DNA from 2 places in the Mesobacillus sp. S13 genome. Region 2 is predicted to be linked to the other one. Evidence: a T-box and tRNA genes for the amino acid it is inferred to sense, from the RefSeq annotation. Region 2 holds a T-box; the other holds one or more tRNA genes.
What was found. A T-box is a leader RNA that pairs with one kind of tRNA and senses whether it is charged. The one in region 2 lies ahead of ileS (isoleucine--tRNA ligase), so its partner is inferred to be a tRNA-Ile.

Region 1 (9,733 bases), 2.1 Mb from region 2:
ACAGGAATGGATCCATAACGCATCGCGATCATCTGGCTCAGACCACATGGTTCGAACTTGGAAGGCATCAGGAATAAATCCGAGCCTGCGTAAACTTGGTGGGCAAGATTTTCATCAAAGCCAATGTAGACACCACATTGCTCAGGATATTGCACAGACATGTCCCTGAAAAATTGTTCAAATTCAGGGTCGCCAGTTCCCAGGACGACAAGCTGTAATCCGGTCGCCATGATTTCATGGAAGACTCCCCTGACCAAATCGAGCCCCTTCTGCTTCGTCAGCCTCGTAATCATTGCCACTACAGGGGTTTCCTCGTTTTCCGGCAAACCGAAATTAAGTTGCACTTGAAGCTTGTTTTCGACTCTTCTTTCTAGTGAGCTTCCCTCGAACTTGGCAGCCAATCCTGGGTATTTTTTAGGATTATATAAGTCATGATCTATTCCATTAAGGATTCCTGAAAGATCCTCGCTTCTTTTACGCAGAATGCCATCCAGCTTTTCACCATAAAACTCTGTCTGTATTTCCTCCTTGTACGTCGGACTGACAGTAGTGATATGGTCAGCAGCAATCAAAGCACCTTTCATGAAATTGGTGTTCCCGAAGAACTCCAACTGCTCTTCATTAAAATATTGGCTGTCAATCTGCAGAAGATCCCCCAATACTTCCGGAGGGAAAATCCCCTGGAACTGCAGATTATGGATGGTGAACACAGATCTGATCAATCCGTAACCAGGACGCTTATAGTACTCTGTCCTGAGTAAAAATGGAATCATCCCTGTATGCCAGTCATGGCAGTGAATCACATCAGGGTAAAATTCGATTTCTGCGATAAACTCAAGGACGGCCCTGTTAAAAAACGCGAACCGTTCTCCATCATCGTAATGCCCGTAAAGGCTGTCTCGCTTGAAATAATACTCATTATCTACAAAATAGAATGTAACACCGTCATACTCAAGAGTCTCAATGCCGCAATATTGTGAGCGCCAGCCTAGCTGCACATGATACTCTTTTACTTTCTTCATTTCAGAACGGAATTTCTCAGGTATCAAACCGTATTTCGGTAAAATCACCCGGACATCCGCTCCCAGCTTTTTGAGTTCCTTCGGAAGTGAACCCGCTACATCAGCCAGGCCTCCTGACTTGATGAACGGGACGCATTCCGAGACAGCAAATAAAACCTTCACGGCCTGCTCCCTACTCCCTGGACCGATCCTTTGCGGATAACAGCCGGTGAGTCTGCTGGCGCTGTGATCACTGTTCCTTCTTCGATTCTCGCATCCTTATCAACAATCACTGAATCCAATATGCAATTCTCCTTGATTTGTGTCTTTTGCATGATGATGCAATTACGGATGACAGTACCCTTGCCGATTTTCACCCCGCGGGCAATGATGCTGTTTTCCACCGTGCCTTCAATCATTCCCCCGTTTGCTACCATTGAGTTTCTTACTGACGCGTCAATATCATAACGGGTAGGAGGTTCATCCTTCACCTTTGTCAGGATCGGCCTTTCCTTAAGGAATAACTCTTTCCATACTTCAGGTTTCAACAAATCCATGCTCGTGTTAAAATACTGTTCAATCGTATCAACCATGGAAGCATAGCCTTCAAAATTGTAATAGCAGAGATGGAACTGGCTATCGTGATCGGTCACGACATCTTTCATATTCGAGTAACCCGTTTCATTCCTCGTCGCAATTAAATCCATCAACAAGGTCTTTTTTACGAGGTATATGCCCATGGATTTTCCTGCCTTCTGTACCTCGGTGATATCGCATCCAGATTTGATATGCCAGTCAAGGAGCGGCTGGAAATCCATATTGAATACCGTATATGAATTGGCAATCAGTGCATACTCCTGGGTACTCCGTTCAAAAAAGTCAATGTTATCAGCAAAGTGGTCCAGCGTGCCGATTCCTGTATAATGTTTATCCAGATTAGGTGCAGGGAAGAAAAATAGTCCATCCCTTTTTCGATTAAGATCCCAGTTCCTCCCTGACCCCAAATGGTCCATTAGCGACCTGTATTGGAATTTAGGAAAGATAGCTACACTCTGGATACCGGAGTTGACCATATTGGAAAGGATAAAGTCAATCAGCCGATATCGCCCGCCGAAAGGGATTGCTGCTACAGATCGATGAATGGACAGTTCATGCAGATCATCGTGAACAGTTGTCGCATCTATTACTCCTAATAATTGTTTGTTCATTTGTTTTTCCTCCCAAATCGGTTCAATTGGATTGCAATGCTCCGATTGTTTCTTCTGATACTAATGTAATTTCGTCTTTATCGTTCTCGTCTGGCTTGATGATTGTTCCATCCGGGACGTAGACTCCAGGAGAGACAATCGCCTTTTCAATCACACAGTTGTGTCCAATAACCGCATCCGGCATAATCACCGTTTCCTTCACTACCGCTCCCTTTTTCACGGTAACCCCTTGGAACACGACGGTTCTGGAAACCTCCCCTTCAATCTTGCAGCCTTCATTGACCAGGGATTCAGATACTTCTCCTGCTGGGCAAATATATTGAGGCGGCTGGTTTGGGTTGACAGAATAAATCCGCCAAGAATGATCAAACAGGTTCAGTTCGCAATCTTTATCCAGTAAGTCCATATTGGCTTCCCAAAGACTTTGTATAGTTCCTACATCCTTCCAGTAGCCTTTAAAAGGATAGGCAAATAACTTCCTATTTTCTTCAATCAGCAGCGGAATGATATCTTTGCCAAAATCATGGCTTGATTCGGGGTTTTGGTCATCCCTTATCAGATATTCCCTTAATACGCTCCATTTAAAAATATAAATCCCCATCGAAGCGAGATTATTTTTCGCTGCATCCGGTTTTTCTTCAAATTCGGTGATTCTAAGGTCAGAATCTGTATTCATGATGCCAAATCGGTTCGTCTCTTCCCATGGTACTTCAATGACCGAAATCGTCACATCGGCACCTTTTTCAATATGATGTTCCAGCATCAATTCATAATTCATTTTATAAATATGGTCACCAGAGAGAATCAAAACATATTCCGGATCATACTGATCAAGATAATTCAGGTTCTGGAAAATCGCGCTTGCCGTGCCAGAATACCATTTCACTTCGGAACTTTCAGCATAAGGCGGCAGCACAGTCACACCGCCATCCTTCCTGTCGAGATCCCATGCGCTTCCAATGCCAATATAAGAATTGAGCAGGAGCGGCTGGTACTGCGTCAATACACCCACTGTATGGATTCCAGAGTTTGTGCAATTGCTTAATGGAAAATCGATGATCCGGTATTTGCCGCCAAAAGGGACAGCAGGTTTAGCGAGATTCTTTGTCAGTGAGTGCAGACGGCTTCCTTTTCCTCCTGCCAACAGCATTGCCACGCATTTCTTCTTTTGCATGATTGTTTCTCCCCTTTCTTTTGATAACAGGACGTAAAACTGAGATTCCGAATGGAGAAATACTCATCTCTATAGAATATGGCCTTCCATGAAAGGCTATTTCTTCCGCTTTTAAAACTTTTTTATTTATAACGCCTGAACCGCCAAAGTCTGTAGCATCACTGTTCAGAATTTCCCGATACTCACCATTCTTTGGGACACCAATTCGATAGTCGCTATATGTTTTTTCAGTAAAATTGCAAACAATGACCAGAAGTTCTTCAGGATTCCTTCCTTTCCGGATAAATGAAAAAATTGACTGATCCCTGTTATCCGCATCGATCCAATCGAATCCTTCATAGCTCTGGTCGACCTCATACAGAGGCTTTGACCTTTTATACAATTTGATTAGTTCCTTATTGTAAAGGTCCATCTTTTCATGCATTTCATAATCGAGGAGATTCCAGTCAAGCTGTTCCTTGTCTTTCCATTCCGAAAACTGTCCAAATTCGGTCCCCATGAATGTCAGCTTCTTGCCGGGATGCGCAACCATGAAGCCAAGTAAAAGCCTGAGCTGAGCAAACTTTTGCCAGTAATCTCCCGGCATCTTGTCAAGAAGCGATTTCTTCCCGTGAACAACCTCATCATGTGAAAACGGCAGGACAAAGTTCTCTGAGAAAGCATAAAGCAGCGAGAAGGTAACCTTCTCATGTATATGCTTCCTGTTATGGGATTCTTCCTCCATATACTTCAAAGTGTCATTCATCCAGCCCATATTCCACTTGTATGTAAATCCAAGACCGCCATACTCGACAGGCCCTGTCACCTGAGGCCAGTCAGTCGAATCTTCCGCAATCATCATTGCTCCTGGTTCATACTCCTTGACTGCTTTGTTGAGCTTTTTTAAAAAATCTACTCCAAACTGGTTCGCTGCCTGGATTGAGTTAGGCCAATAAATGATATTGGCCACCGCATCCACCCTAAAGCCATCAATATGATATTTTTCTAGCCAGAAAAGTGCACTAGAAATCAGGAAACTCTGGACCTCATTTTTACCTAGGTCGAAATTAGCGGTTCCCCAAACATGGTTCTCCCGATCATTCTCTCGCTGATATTCATACACATAGCTGCCATCAAATTGATACAGCCCGTGAGCATCCTTGCAAAAATGACCCGGAATCCAATCCAGGATGACCCCAATGCCGTTTTGGTGGCACTTATCAACGAAGTACATGAAATCATGAGGTGCTCCATATCGGCTCGTAACCGAAAAATAACCAGTAGATTGATAGCCCCAGGAGATGTCGAGCGGATGCTCAGTTAGAGGCAATAATTCTATATGTGTGTATCCGTGAGAAAGAATATATGGAATCAACTCATCAACAAGCTCACGATATGTAAGGAACTTTCCATCCTCATGCTTCTTCCAAGAACCCACATGCAGTTCATAGATGAACATCGGCTCACCGAGTGTGCTCCTCTTTTCACGTTTTTGCAGCCATTTCTGATCATTCCATTTGTAGCCATCCAATGAGTAGACAATAGATGCTGTATTCGGCCTTACTTCCGAAAAAAATGCATAAGGGTCAGATTTGAGCAACCGCTCACCCGACGCAGTCACAATCTCATATTTATAAATGGCACCAGTCAGATCTCCTTCGAGAGAGAGCTGCCAGACCCCCTCCTGATTGACTTTATGAAACTCATATCCGTCTGCAACCCAATGATTAAAATCGCCCGCAAGCCTCACGTGCATCGCCTTCGGAGCCCACACACAAAATCGAGTATATGTTCCAGTTTCCGTTTTCATGACATGTGCTCCAAATAAATTGTGACTCTGGAACAGATTCCCTTCATGAAACAGATGCAATTCAAACTCTGTAGGATTGATCACCATTGCCGTCCACCTGCCTTTGTAAAAACTAAAAAACTGCCTATTTCAGTAGTATTCTAGTTACCAGAAGGAATTCCTTGTAAACATTTTTTTAATATTTCGACAATAACACTCAAGAATACGCTCCATTCGACAAACACACATAAATGACAGCGCTTCAATGTACTAAATCTTCCAATTACGCGAATTTTGGAGAACGAAAGTTAAAAATGAATAATGATTCATTAGAAAGATTTGTTGAATTTATTAGGTTTGATAGAGGGAACAGGAGAAAAAATGTTATTGATTGATAACGTTTTCATATTATTGAGGAAGTGACTATAGTTGTTTGAGTTGTTTGAGTTGTTTGAGTTGTTTGAGTTGTTTGAGTTGTTTGAGGTTGTAACTAATATGGATCTAGCAGTACAGATTGGGGCATGGATAGCTAGGTGGATCATTTGATTGGATGTTAAGATATGCTTATTGTATGGCTTGATTCTCGCTTCTTCAGCCATTAGACAAATCACTTTCAATGCTTTATATATGTTACGAGTTCTTCCCTTTCTATCCTGGACCGGGCACTTATCTCTTTATGTTACCGGTTTTGACCATGGACCTCCTAACCGGGCATATATCTACTCTTTATGTTACCGGTCTTGACCCTGGACCTTATAACCGGGCACATATCTCTTCTTTATGTTACCGGTTTTGACCATGGACCTCCTAACCGGGCACATATCTCTTCTTTATGTTACCGGTTTTGACCATGGACCTCCTAACCGGGCACATATCTCTTCTTTATGTTACCGGTTTTGGCCGTGGACCTTATAACCGGGCACATATCTCTTCTTTATGTTACCGGTTTTGACCGTGGACCTTATAACCGGGCACATATCTCTTCTTTATGTTACCGGTTTTGACCGTGGACCTCATCACCAGGCACATATCTCTTCTGTTTGTTACTAATTTTTGCTTATACCTCTGAACGGGCAATGATATACTAGTTCCTTCTTGAATATTTTACCTTCTTTTTAGTCTAGGCTGCTTGATGTATTGATCAAATAGCCATTTAAAAGTACCTTTGAATCAATTACCTGGCTTCCTAGATTATATGGACATAAAAAAAAGCTGTTAGCAAATTTGCTAACAGCTTTCCTTATGACCCCTACGGGATTCGAACCCGTGTTACCGCCGTGAAAGGGCGGTGTCTTAACCGCTTGACCAAGGGGCCTTATGGCGGAGAAGGAGGGATTTGAACCCTCGCGCCGGTTACCCGACCTACACCCTTAGCAGGGGCGCCTCTTCAGCCTCTTGAGTACTTCCCCATAAAAATGGCTCCGCAGGTAGGATTCGAACCTACGACCGCTCGGTTAACAGCCGAGTGCTCTACCACTGAGCTACTGCGGAATAATATAAAAAATGGGCCTAAGTGGACTCGAACCACCGACCTCACGCTTATCAGGCGTGCGCTCTAACCAGCTGAGCTATAGGCCCTTATGGAGCGGGTGAAGAGAATCGAACTCTCATCATCAGCTTGGAAGGCTGAGGTTTTACCACTAAACTACACCCGCATATAAAAAAGGGGCGACTGATGGGAATCGAACCCACGAATGTCGGAACCACAATCCGATGCGTTAACCACTTCGCCACAATCGCCATATCTATAATTGTATATCCATTTTAAATTAAATAAGGTGGCTCAGGACGGAATCGAACCGCCGACACAAGGATTTTCAGTCCTTTGCTCTACCGACTGAGCTACTGAGCCACTATAATATTGCATCTCAAACTTTTACTTATTTAGGGCCTTTGCTCGAATGACATTCGGTCTTTCTCGCAGATTGCCGCAGAAGCTTATTCAGGAAGTGAGCAATCTGCTCTACCGACTGAACTACTAAGCAAAAAAAATAAAAATGGCGGTCCCGACCGGGATCGAACCGGCGATCTCCTGCGTGACAGGCAGGCATGTTAACCGCTACACCACGGGACCAGATTGCGGGGGCAGGATTTGAACCTGCGACCTTCGGGTTATGAGCCCGACGAGCTACCGGACTGCTCCACCCCGCGACGATATTAATTAAATTATGGAGGAGGTAGAGGGATTCGAACCCCCGCGCGGTGTTACCCGCCTGTCGGTTTTCAAGACCGATCCCTTCAGCCAGACTTGGGTATACCTCCGTATGAAAATCAAGTAAAATGGTGGACCTTGTAGGACTCGAACCTACGACCGGACGGTTATGAGCCGTCTGCTCTAACCAGCTGAGCTAAAGGTCCAGGATATCCTAGATTGAATAGGTTCAACCAGATTAAAATTGGTAGCGGCGGAGGGGATCGAACCCCCGACCTTACGGGTATGAACCGTACGCTCTAGCCAGCTGAGCTACACCGCCAAATTATTATTGTAAGTTATATGGTGGAGCCTAGCGGGATCGAACCGCTGACCTCCTGCGTGCAAGGCAGGCGCTCTCCCAGCTGAGCTAAGGCCCCATATAATATAAGTAGCATGGTCGGGAAGACAGGATTCGAACCTGCGACCCCTTGGTCCCAAACCAAGTGCTCTACCAAGCTGAGCTACTCCCCGATAAAGAGAAAATATAATGGCGCGCCCGAAAGGAGTCGAACCCATAACCTTCTGATCCGTAGTCAGACGCTCTATCCAATTGAGCTACGGGCGCATATTTAGTACATTAGCTAACTTGGTGGTGCCGAGGACCGGAATCGAACCGGTACGGTAGTCACCTACCGCAGGATTTTAAGTCCTGTGCGTCTGCCAGTTCCGCCACCCCGGCTAAGGAACTATGGAGCGGAAGACGGGATTCGAACCCGCGACCCCAACCTTGGCAAGGTTGTATTCTACCACTGAACTACTTCCGCATTATTTTTTTAAAAAAAGAAATGGTGCGGGTGAAGGGAGTCGAACCCCCACGCCTTGCGGCGCCAGATCCTAAGTCTGGTGCGTCTGCCAATTCCGCCACACCCGCATACTATTTCAAGAAAAATGGTGAGCCATGAAGGACTCGAACCTTCGACCCTCTGATTAAAAGTCAGATGCTCTACCGACTGAGCTAATGGCTCGTACAAAAGGTGCCGGCAAGAGGACTTGAACCCCCAACCTACTGATTACAAGTCAGTTGCTCTACCAATTGAGCTACACCGGCATGGTGAGTAAATAATGGTGGAGGATGACGGGATCGAACCGCCGACCCTCTGCTTGTAAGGCAGATGCTCTCCCAGCTGAGCTAATCCTCCATTTTGAAACTGCCCGGCGACGTCCTACTCTCACAGGGGGAAACCCCCAACTACCATCGGCGCTGAGAAGCTTAACTTCCGTGTTCGGTATGGGAACGGGTGTGACCTTCTCGCTATCGTCACCAGACATTTTTTTGAAGACAATATCTATTATACTGTCTTTTATACATTTTGCAAGAGAAATTTTAAAAAGTTTTTCACTTAATGAAAAGCTTTTATTCCCTCAAAACTAGATAATGTGTAAGAAGAATTTCAAGAAGAACGAATGATCAATTTGGTTAAGTCCTCGAACGATTAGTATCAGTCAGCTCCACACGTCACCGCGCTTCCACCTCTGACCTATCAACCTGATCATCTTTCAGGGTTCTTACTAGCTTGCGCTATGGGAAATCTCATCTTGAGGGGGGCTTCATGCTTAGATGCTTTCAGCACTTATCCCGTCCGCACATAGCTACCCAGCGATGCCTTTGGCAAGACAACTGGTACACCAGCGGTGCGTCCATCCCGGTCCTCTCGTACTAAGGACAGCTCCTCTCAAATTTCCTGCGCCCACGACGGATAGGGACCGAACTGTCTCACGACGTTCTGAACCCAGCTCGCGTACCGCTTTAATGGGCGAACAGCCCAACCCTTGGGACCGACTACAGCCCCAGGATGCGATGAGCCGACATCGAGGTGCCAAACCTCCCCGTCGATGTGGACTCTTGGGGGAGATAAGCCTGTTATCCCCGGGGTAGCTTTTATCCGTTGAGCGATGGCCCTTCCATGCGGAACCACCGGATCACTAAGCCCGACTTTCGTCCCTGCTCGACTTGTAGGTCTCGCAGTCAAGCTCCCTTGTGCCTTTACACTCTGCGAATGATTTCCAACCATTCTGAGGGAACCTTTGGGCGCCTCCGTTACTCTTTAGGAGGCGACCGCCCCAGTCAAACTGCCCACCTGACACTGTCTCCCGCCCCGATCAGGGGCGTGGGTTAGAATTTCAATACAGCCAGGGTAGTATCCCACCGACGCCTCCACCGAAGCTGGCGCTCCGGTTTCTCAGGCTCCTACCTATCCTGTACAAGCTGTACCAAAATTCAATATCAGGCTACAGTAAAGCTCCACGGGGTCTTTCCGTCCTGTCGCGGGTAACCTGCATCTTCACAGGTACTATAATTTCACCGAGTCTCTCGTTGAGACAGTGCCCAGATCGTTACGCCTTTCGTGCGGGTCGGAACTTACCCGACAAGGAATTTCGCTACCTTAG
Region 2 (9,733 bases):
AATTTCGGTTTTCATGTTGGAGACGAACAGAATGCGGTTTGCGAAAATCGTCGCCTGCTGGCCGATCAAATCGCATTCCCTCTCTCCGGCTGGGTTGGAGCAGAACAAACTCATGACATCCATATTGCCAGGGTCGAAAAATCGGATCAAGGAAGAGGTTCAACGAATTATGATTCTTCTTTTGCAGAAACGGATGGTTTTTTGACAAACGAGCAAGGAATCCTCTTGACACTTTGTTACGCAGACTGCGTACCTCTTTATTTTATTGAACCAGAGACCAGGCTGATTGGAGTCGCTCATGCTGGATGGAAGGGTACGGTACATGGCATCGCCGCCGAGATGATCAGCAAATTTCAGCAAAATGGAGCAAAAACGGAAAAAATTTCTGCCGTAATTGGCCCATCAATATGCAAAAAATGTTATATTGTTGATGAGAGAGTCATCAATTTAGTGAAAAATATACTAGATGGTGTCGATAAATTACCATATAATCAAGTTAGTGAAGGGCAATATTCTCTCGATTTAAAGGAATTGAACCGACAGATCCTGTTAAAAGCAGGAGTATCAGACGGGAATATACAGGTTACCGATTATTGCACAAGCTGCCATAGCGAGCATTTCTATTCGCATAGACGGGACAAGGGAAATGCTGGCCGCATGATGGCGTATATCGGCTGGAAGGAGGATAGCCATCCATAATGAACGTAAAAGGAAATCTGGAGGTTATCCAGAGTCAAATAGCAGATACCTGTTGGGATGTGGGCCGCAGCCCTGACGAGGTGAAAATCATCGCGGTGACGAAATATGTGTCTCCTGAAAGGGCACAAGAAGCGATTAACGCCGGTGTAATCCATCTCGGTGAAAACAGGGATGAGGGATTGCTTCATAAAATCAGCCAATTGCAGGACAAGCCTGTTTGGCATTTTATCGGATCATTGCAAACAAGAAAAGTAAAGAACATCATCGAATATGTTACATATATTCACTCGCTGGACAGGCTCTCGCTGGCAAAGGAAATCAATAAGCGTGCCCATTCAAGGGTGAAATGCCTGATTCAGGTCAATGCATCCGGTGAAGAGAGCAAGCATGGATTGAGGCCGGATGATGTTACTGGTTTTGTTCAAGAATTAGAACAGTATCAAAATATTGAAGTGAGCGGACTGATGACAATGGCTCCATACACTGAAGACGAGCAGGTCATCAGGGATTGTTTCAGGACGATGAAAAAGCTCCAAGTTGAAATACAAGCGCTGCAGCTGGAAAATGCACCATGTACTGAATTGTCAATGGGGATGTCAAATGATTTTAGAATAGCTGTTGAAGAAGGATCCACAATGGTGCGCATTGGCACTGCATTGGTTGGGAATGAATCGGAGGTGCAATAATATGAGCTTAAAATCAAAAATTAAGACATTTTTTTTCCTGGAAGATGAATATGACTATAATGATGAGGAAATGCTCGAGGAAGAAGCTGAACCCTTCAAGCCCAATAAACAGCCTGTCCAGCAAAAGCAGAATGTGGTAAGCCTACAGAGTGTGCAAAAATCATCCAAGGTAATCCTGATGGAGCCTAGGATGTATGCGGAAGCACAGGAAATTGCCGATCATTTGAAAAATCGGCGGGCTGTCGTTGTGAACCTGCAACGTATTGAACAGGATCAGGCAAGGCGAATCGTTGATTTCCTCAGTGGAACAGTTTATGCGATCAGCGGTGATATCCAGCGGATCGGCATGAATATCTTTTTATGTACCCCGGATAATGTGGAAGTAACAGGGAATATTTCTGAACTGATGCAGGAGCGGGATTACCAAGAGTCGAGGTGGTAGATTAGATGGATTTAGTAATAGGCATAATAGCACAATTAGTCAGTCTTTATCAGTGGGCCCTGATTATTTATATTTTCATGTCATGGTTCCCTAATGCAAGGGAAACGGCAATCGGACAATTTTTAGCACGTATTTGCGAACCATTCCTGGAGCCTTTCCGCAGGATTGTTCCCTCAATCGGTATGATTGATATTTCGCCAATCGTTGCGTTCCTTGTATTGCGCTTTGCTGTCTCAGGCTTATATCAGCTGGCTGCATGGTTTTAATTTGGATAATTCTTATGTTGCAGGGTCTGGATCAGACCCTGTTTGTTTTTATAATTTCAGATCTTATATCATTTCAACTTAGAGAATTGTCCAGCTCCAGCGCCTAGCCCCTCGAGACGCTTCGGTCCTGCCAATGAAGTCAAAGAACGACTTCACTGCCAGGCCCTCCAGCGCTTGTCGGGGCTGACCAAGGCGCTTCCGCTTTTCTTATATCAAAGCAACAAAAAGGAGTACTGTAATGAGTATCTACCAGCATTTCCGTCCAGAGGAACGGGAATTTATTGACCAGGTGATTAACTGGAAAGAATATGTTGAGCAAAATTATGCTCCGAAACTGACTGATTTTTTGGATCCTCGTGAACAGCAGATCCTGGCCACAGTCATTGGGAAGCATAATGATGTGAAATGGGAGCTGTTTGGCGGTGCTCCGGGGACCGAAAGAAAGCGGGCATTTCTTTTTCCAGAGTACCTGGAAGCTAAAGATGAGGATTTCCAGGTGAAGCTATTTGGGATCGATTATGCAAAGAAGTTTGTGAATATTGAACACCGTCAAGTCTTAGGCAGCCTGATGTCACTCGGTTTGAAACGTGGAAAATTTGGAGATATCCTGATTGAAGGAGACGATGTGCAGTTTTTCGCAGCTGAGGAAGTCGCCGATTATATCCGGTTACAGTTAGAATCGATTGGCAGAGCCTCGATTTCATTGTCCGAGCTCCCGCTTGAAAAAGCAGCGGGAATTGCTGAGGAATGGAGTGAAATGACCACCACCGTATCCTCGATGAGACTTGATACTGTCATGTCCGCTCTATTTAATCTATCAAGGCAAAAATCCCAGCTGCTCATCCAGCACGGCCAGGTAAAGGTTAATTGGACAGCGATTGAAAATACGGCATTTGAATGCGGTGAAGGGGATGTCATCTCCGCACGAGGATACGGGCGTGCAAAAATTATCACAATTGAAGGAAAAACAAAAAAAGATAAATACCGGGTTATTGCCGGGAGAAAAAAATAATTATATAGTATAGAAGAAGGATTTTTAGTTTATTTGTCGAATCATAGCTTTAAGTACATAAAGGATTATAACTTAATGGGAGGTGGCGTCATGCCTTTAACGCCGTTAGATATACACAACAAAGAATTTAATAAGGGATTTCGCGGGTATGATGAAGATGAAGTAAATGAGTTTCTTGACAATGTGATCAAGGACTATGAACTACTTATCCGAGAGAAAAAAGAGCTTGAAGAAAAGCTGAATGAAATGAATTCAAGGCTTGGCCATTTTACAAATATAGAAGAAACATTGAATAAATCAATTGTGATCGCACAGGAAGCTGGCGAAGAAGTACGTCGCAACGCACAAAAGGAAGCTAAGCTGATCATCAAAGAAGCAGAAAAGAACGCTGACAGGATCATCAACGAATCCTTATCCAAAGCACGTAAAATCGCTTTGGAAATCGAAGAGTTAAAGAAGCAATCTAAAGTATTCAGGACAAGATTCAAGATGCTGATCGAAGCGCAGCTTGATATGCTGAATACAGATGATTGGGATCACCTTCTTGAATATGAATTGGATTCAACAGAATTAAAAGCGACAGCCAGAGAAGAAGAAGACTCACTGGCTTGACGCAGGCACGCTGTTTCGCATATAATTTCATAACAAAGTGCAATAGATGAAAGAAACGATGACAGGGACAGTATGGCGTTCCAGATGCTTGTTTTCAGCGAAATGGGGAAGGTGGAAGCCCATTACAAGAGGATTGCCAGAAAATCACCCGATAGTTCCGAACTGAACATCCAGGAAGGATCAGTAAGTGCAGGCGTGACATTCGCGTTAAGAATGCTAAGAGGACAGGATGATCATGTCATGTCTATTTAGGGTGGTACCGCGGGAATATAAACCTTCTCGTCCCTTTTCAGGGATGAGGAGGTTTTTTTTATTTTCCCAAATCGTTTTCTTTCATGGTTGCAATGGTAAAAATAGGAGGATCAATAGAATGGAGTACAAAGACACTTTGCTCATGCCGAAGACCGAGTTCCCGATGCGCGGAAACCTTCCGAACAGGGAACCTGAAATCCAGGCAAAATGGGAAGAAATGAATATTTATGAAAAGGTTCAAAAACACACGGCAGATCGCCCGCTGTTCATCCTGCATGATGGACCTCCGTACGCAAACGGTGATATCCATATGGGTCACGCTCTGAATAAAATCCTCAAAGATTTTATCGTTCGTTATAAATCAATGAGCGGTTTTTGCTCGCCATATGTACCTGGCTGGGACACTCATGGATTGCCGATCGAGCAAGCATTGACGAACAAAGGTGTAAAACGCAAGGAAATGACAGTAGCAGAGTTCAGGAAGCTGTGTGAAGAGTATGCTTACCAGCAAATCGACAATCAGCGTGAGCAGTTCAAACGTTTGGGTGTTCGCGGTGACTGGGAAAACCCTTATATCACTTTGAAGCCAGAATATGAAGCACAACAAATCAAGGTATTCGGCGATATGGCGAAAAAGGGATACATCTATAAAGGCAAAAAGCCTGTTTACTGGTCTCCATCAAGTGAATCTGCCCTGGCTGAAGCTGAAATCGAGTATCAGGATAAGCGTTCTGCTTCCATCTACGTTGGCTTCCCTGTAAAAGACGGCAAGGGAGTTCTTGACCAGGATGTTGAAATCGTCATCTGGACGACTACTCCATGGACGATCCCAGCAAATCTTGGCATCTCCGTACATCCTGAATTGACATATGTTGTAGTAGAAGCTGACGGAAGGAAATTCCTTGTAGCTGAAGAATTACTTGAGGCTGTTACGAATGAAATCGGCTGGGAAAATTCTTCGATCGTTAATAAAGTTGCTGGTAAGGAGCTTGAAGGAGTACTCGCGAAGCATCCATTGTACGGTCGCGATTCCCTTGTCATGCTAGGTGACCATGTAACGACCGATGCTGGTACAGGATGTGTCCATACTGCTCCTGGACACGGGGAAGATGACTTCCATGTTGGCCAGAGGTATGGACTTGAAGTTTTATGCCCTGTCGATGACAAAGGAGTTATGACAGCAGAAGCTGAAGGTTTTGAAGGTTTGTTCTATGATCAGGCAAACAAGCCAATCACAGAAAAGCTAGAAGAAGCAGGTGCCTTGCTGAAGCTAAGCTTCATCACTCACTCCTATCCGCATGATTGGAGAACAAAGAAACCTGTTATCTTCCGTGCAACAGCACAGTGGTTCGCGTCCATCAAAGATTTCCGCGGTGAATTGCTAAAAGCGGTTGAAGAGACAAAATGGGTTCCGGCATGGGGTGAAACTAGACTGTTCAATATGGTCCGTGACCGTGGTGACTGGTGTATTTCCCGTCAGCGTGCATGGGGCGTTCCAATTCCTGTATTCTACGCTGAGAACGGCCAGGAAATCATCACGGATGAAACAATCGAACATGTTTCAAACCTTTTCCGTGAGCATGGATCAAATATCTGGTTTGAAAAGGAAGCGAAGGAATTGCTTCCTGAAGGCTTCAGTCATCCTGGCAGCCCTAATGGCCAGTTTACAAAAGAAACAGACATCATGGACGTTTGGTTCGACTCAGGTTCATCTCACCAGGCAGTGCTTGTAGAGCGTGATGATCTTCAGCGCCCGGCAGACCTTTATTTGGAAGGATCTGACCAATATCGAGGCTGGTTCAACTCTTCGTTATCAACAGGAGTTGCTGTAACAGGGAAAGCTCCTTACAAAGGTGTACTGAGTCATGGTTTCGCACTTGATGGCGAAGGCCGCAAGATGAGTAAATCAATCGGTAACGTTGTCGTCCCTGCAAAGGTCATGAATCAGTTGGGTGCAGATATCCTGCGTCTATGGGTTGCTTCCGTCGATTATCAGTCAGATGTACGTGTTTCTGATGCGATTCTTAAGCAGGTTGCTGAAGTATACCGTAAAATCCGCAACACGTTCAGGTTCTTGCTTGGAAATCTTTCTGATTTCAATCCTGAAACAGATGCAGTTCCATTCGAACAGCTGCGTGAAGTTGACCAGTTCATGCTTGTGAAGCTGAACAAATTGATCAAATATGTTCGCAATGCATATGACAATTACGAATTCGCAGGTGTCTACCATGCAGTCAACAACTTCTGTACGCTTGACTTAAGTTCGTTCTATCTTGATTTTGCAAAGGATGTCCTTTACATCGAAGCAGCCAATCATTCTGATCGCCGCGCAATCCAGACTGTATTGCATGAGAGCCTGCTTGCGTTGGTTAAGCTCACTGCACCTATCCTTTCTCACACTGCTGATGAGGTTTGGGGATTCATTCCTTCAGCTAAAGAAGACAGCGTCCAGCTGACAGATATGCCTGAAGCGAAAGAAATCGAAAATGCAGAAGCGCTTGAAAATAAATGGAATGCCTTCATGAAGCTCCGTGATGATGTCCTTAAGGCACTTGAAGAAGCGAGAAACTCAAAAGTGATCGGCAAATCGCTGACAGCAAAGGTATCTCTATATGTCAATGACAGCACAAAAGAGCTTCTGGATTCTATCTCTGAAAACTTAAGCCAGCTATTCATTGTATCAGGATTCGAAGTGGCTGGAAGCTATGACCAGGCTCCTGACAACGCAATTAAGCTTGAAAATACTGCGATTGTTGTTACAAAGGCTGAAGGTGAAACATGTGAAAGATGTTGGGTTGTTACACCAGAGGTCGGAAAAGTCGAAGAGCATCCAACACTTTGTGAGCGATGTGCAACTGTAGTCAAAGAGAATTACTAATACGCTAAAATGAGACTCCGGGTTTATGCCCGGAGTTTTTTCTATGCTTGGGAAATCCTGCAGTACATGTAAAATGTTTAATTGAGTCAGTAAAATGTTTCGGGAAATAATAGCTGTAAACAGGAACGGGGGCAGATATATGCAAAGTAATCTCGATTACATTTACAATGAGCTCCGCGAAACGAGAACAGAATTGTTAACGTACCTGAATTACGGACAGAAAGACGAAAGAATTTTACATTATATAAAAGATGAGCTTCGCGATATCGAAGCAGCACTGGAAAAGATGGAAAATGGCGAGTATGGAAAATGTGAAATATCCGGTGAATATTTGCCATATGAATTCTTGCAGTCAATTCCTACCGCGAAATCTGCTGTCGAATTGGACGATATGGAGCAATACTACCGAAAGCCGATTTATTCATAAGTTTTGAACAGTTCTACGGCAAGAATTATTTTGATAACTGCAGTGGCTGGAAAAAATCAATGAAAATTTCCAACTCGCCAATAAAAATTGGTTTTCGCCAATAAACAGTCTATATCGCCAATAAAAATCTAAAATCGCCAATAAACAGTTCAATATCGCCAATAAAAAATATTTTACCCCAATAAACCAATTGGACAGATCGTTTTCAGGATCCAATACAGCCAATATGAATTAAATTCCTCTGTTCTTGAGGTTTTACCACCTTTAATGTCAGTAAATCTGTCGTACTAATGAAAAATATGAAAGCCTAATTAGCAATTTGAGGATTGTCCAGCTCCAGCGCCTAGCCCCTCGAGTCGCTTCGGTCCTGCCAATGAAGTCAAGACCGACTTCACTGTCAGGGCCTTCAGCGCTTGTCGGGGCTGACCAAGGCGCTTGCGCTTTTCGGGATATGTGCTAAAATGCAAAGGTAATGAATTGCTGTGGATGTGGAGGTTACCTTTGTGTTTTATTACATAATTGCACTGTTTGTTATCTTGCTTGACCAGGTTACAAAATGGCTGATTGTCAAAAACATGGAGCTTGGGGAGAGCATAAAGGTCATAGAGAATATCTTTTATATCACTTCGCACCGTAACCGTGGTGCTGCGTGGGGAATCCTGCAGGGACAAATGTGGTTCTTCTATGTCATCACTGTGATAGTTATTATTGGCCTTGTCATTTATATTCAAAAAGCAGCTAAAGGCAAGCTGCTGCTTGGTGTTTCGCTTGGCTTTATGCTGGGCGGGGCGATTGGGAATTTTATCGACAGGGTATACCGAAAAGAAGTGGTGGATTTCATCAACACCTATATTTTTGGATACGATTTCCCGATCTTCAATATCGCGGATTCTGCGCTGGTAGTCGGTGTAGGATTATTGATGATTGACATGATCAGGGAAGAGAGAGAGGCGAAAAGAAAAGCTTATGGAGAAAATGGAACACATCATCAGTGAGGAACAGGCTGGTGACAGAATAGATAAAGTCGTTTCGACACTCGACGCAGATTGGTCGAGGAGTCAGGTCCAGCAATGGATCAAGGATGGGAACGTTCTTGTTAATGGTGCACAAATCAAAACGAATTATAAATGTGGTTTGAATGACAAGCTTGAAATCAGCATCCCAGATCCTGAAGTATTGGATGTCATTCCTGAGGAAATGGATCTTGAGATTTTTTATGAGGATGCAGATGTCCTTGTTGTGAACAAGCCTAAGGGTATGGTCGTCCATCCCGCACCTGGACATATGTCTGGGACACTAGTTAACGGGCTTATGGCTCATTGCAAAGACTTATCAGGCATAAATGGCATACTTCGCCCTGGAATTGTCCATAGGATTGATAAGGATACTTCCGGACTCCTGATGGTGGCAAAGAATGATATGGCTCATGAAAGCCTGGTAAACCAGCTTGTAGCCAAAAGTGTTACTCGAAAATACAAGGCACTCGTCCATGGGAATATCCAGCATGACCATGGTACGATCGATGCTCCGCTTGGGCGCGATCAAAAAGACCGCCAGAGCATGACAGTAGTCGATAATGGCAAGCATGCCGTCACACATTTTAATGTTCTTGAAAGGTTCAAGGACTTTACCTTTGTTGAGTGCCAGCTTGAAACTGGCAGGACGCACCAAATTCGTGTTCATATGAAATACATTGGTTATCCTTTGGCAGGAGATCCGAAATATGGCCCGAAAAAGACGCTCGATCTTGGCGGACAGGCTTTGCATGCCGGACTGCTTGGTTTCGATCATCCAAGGACAGGTGAGTATCTGGAGTTTGAAGCTCCGCTGCCTGAGTACTTTGTCATGCTTTTAAACGAACTAAGAGAAAACCGTTGACAAAGTTCAACATCTATTTTAAGATGACTATAGTTTAATAAGTCCTTTAAAGACAGTCCCGTGAGGCTGAGAAGGAAACGGATTTGCAACAGGCATTCAATGTGTCCTGCTGCATGCTAACACCACACGTTTACCCTCTTGCCTAAACAGACAAGAGGGTTTTTTGCGAGTATTATTCCGTTTTCAATCGTAAATAGAGAAGGAGTGAAAACAAATGGCAGAAAAAGCGGTTGTGCTCGACCACCAGGGAATTCGCAGGGCCCTGACGAGAATTGCCCATGAAATCATTGAAAGAAACAAGGGAATCGAAGACAGCGTGCTTGTTGGAATCCGCACCAGAGGGATTTATATCGCGAAAAGGCTGGCTGAAAGAATCCGTGAGATTGAAGGTGCGGATATCGCGGTAGGTGAGCTCGACATCACATTATATCGCGACGATTTGACGAAGAAGACGAATGACCAGGAGCCTGAAGTAAAAGGTTCGGATATACCGGTCGACATTTCAAATAAAAAAGTGATCCTGGTGGATGATGTTCTGTATACTGGCAGGACAGTCCGCGCAGGTATGGATGCTTTGATTG

Region 1: it encodes a tRNA-Ile, which carries the amino acid that the T-box ahead of ileS (isoleucine--tRNA ligase) is inferred to sense. The anticodon was not compared.

What each region holds. Positions count from the first base shown of each region.
Region 1 is NZ_CP084622.1:3,754,317-3,764,049, forward strand. It holds gene glgA (glycogen synthase GlgA) at 1-1,184, opposite strand, end outside; gene LGO15_RS19145 (GlgC family sugar phosphate nucleotidyltransferase) at 1,181-2,209, opposite strand; gene LGO15_RS19150 (glucose-1-phosphate adenylyltransferase) at 2,232-3,383, opposite strand; gene glgB (1,4-alpha-glucan branching protein GlgB) at 3,301-5,259, opposite strand; tRNA gene LGO15_RS19160 (tRNA-Glu) at 6,395-6,466, opposite strand; tRNA gene LGO15_RS19165 (tRNA-Ser) at 6,470-6,560, opposite strand; tRNA gene LGO15_RS19170 (tRNA-Asn) at 6,568-6,642, opposite strand; tRNA gene LGO15_RS19175 (tRNA-Ile) at 6,656-6,729, opposite strand; tRNA gene LGO15_RS19180 (tRNA-Gly) at 6,733-6,806, opposite strand; tRNA gene LGO15_RS19185 (tRNA-His) at 6,819-6,891, opposite strand; tRNA gene LGO15_RS19190 (tRNA-Phe) at 6,931-7,003, opposite strand; tRNA gene LGO15_RS19195 (tRNA-Asp) at 7,150-7,225, opposite strand; tRNA gene LGO15_RS19200 (tRNA-Met) at 7,229-7,302, opposite strand; tRNA gene LGO15_RS19205 (tRNA-Ser) at 7,321-7,413, opposite strand; tRNA gene LGO15_RS19210 (tRNA-Ile) at 7,433-7,509, opposite strand; tRNA gene LGO15_RS19215 (tRNA-Met) at 7,549-7,625, opposite strand; tRNA gene LGO15_RS19220 (tRNA-Ala) at 7,647-7,722, opposite strand; tRNA gene LGO15_RS19225 (tRNA-Pro) at 7,740-7,816, opposite strand; tRNA gene LGO15_RS19230 (tRNA-Arg) at 7,834-7,910, opposite strand; tRNA gene LGO15_RS19235 (tRNA-Leu) at 7,936-8,024, opposite strand; tRNA gene LGO15_RS19240 (tRNA-Gly) at 8,035-8,109, opposite strand; tRNA gene LGO15_RS19245 (tRNA-Leu) at 8,132-8,216, opposite strand; tRNA gene LGO15_RS19250 (tRNA-Lys) at 8,235-8,310, opposite strand; tRNA gene LGO15_RS19255 (tRNA-Thr) at 8,321-8,393, opposite strand; tRNA gene LGO15_RS19260 (tRNA-Val) at 8,409-8,484, opposite strand; rRNA gene rrf (5S ribosomal RNA) at 8,496-8,611, opposite strand; rRNA gene LGO15_RS19270 (23S ribosomal RNA) at 8,759-9,733, opposite strand, start outside.
Region 2 is NZ_CP084622.1:1,701,058-1,710,790, forward strand. It holds gene pgeF (peptidoglycan editing factor PgeF) at 1-699, shown strand, start outside; gene LGO15_RS08520 (YggS family pyridoxal phosphate-dependent enzyme) at 699-1,385, shown strand; gene LGO15_RS08525 (cell division protein SepF) at 1,387-1,827, shown strand; gene LGO15_RS08530 (YggT family protein) at 1,833-2,093, shown strand; gene LGO15_RS08535 (YlmH family RNA-binding protein) at 2,332-3,105, shown strand; gene LGO15_RS08540 (DivIVA domain-containing protein) at 3,196-3,717, shown strand; T-box leader at 3,767-4,007, shown strand; gene ileS (isoleucine--tRNA ligase) at 4,088-6,847, shown strand; gene LGO15_RS08550 (TraR/DksA C4-type zinc finger protein) at 6,987-7,274, shown strand; gene lspA (signal peptidase II) at 7,778-8,269, shown strand; gene LGO15_RS08560 (RluA family pseudouridine synthase) at 8,241-9,152, shown strand; gene pyrR (bifunctional pyr operon transcriptional regulator/uracil phosphoribosyltransferase PyrR) at 9,367-9,733, shown strand, end outside.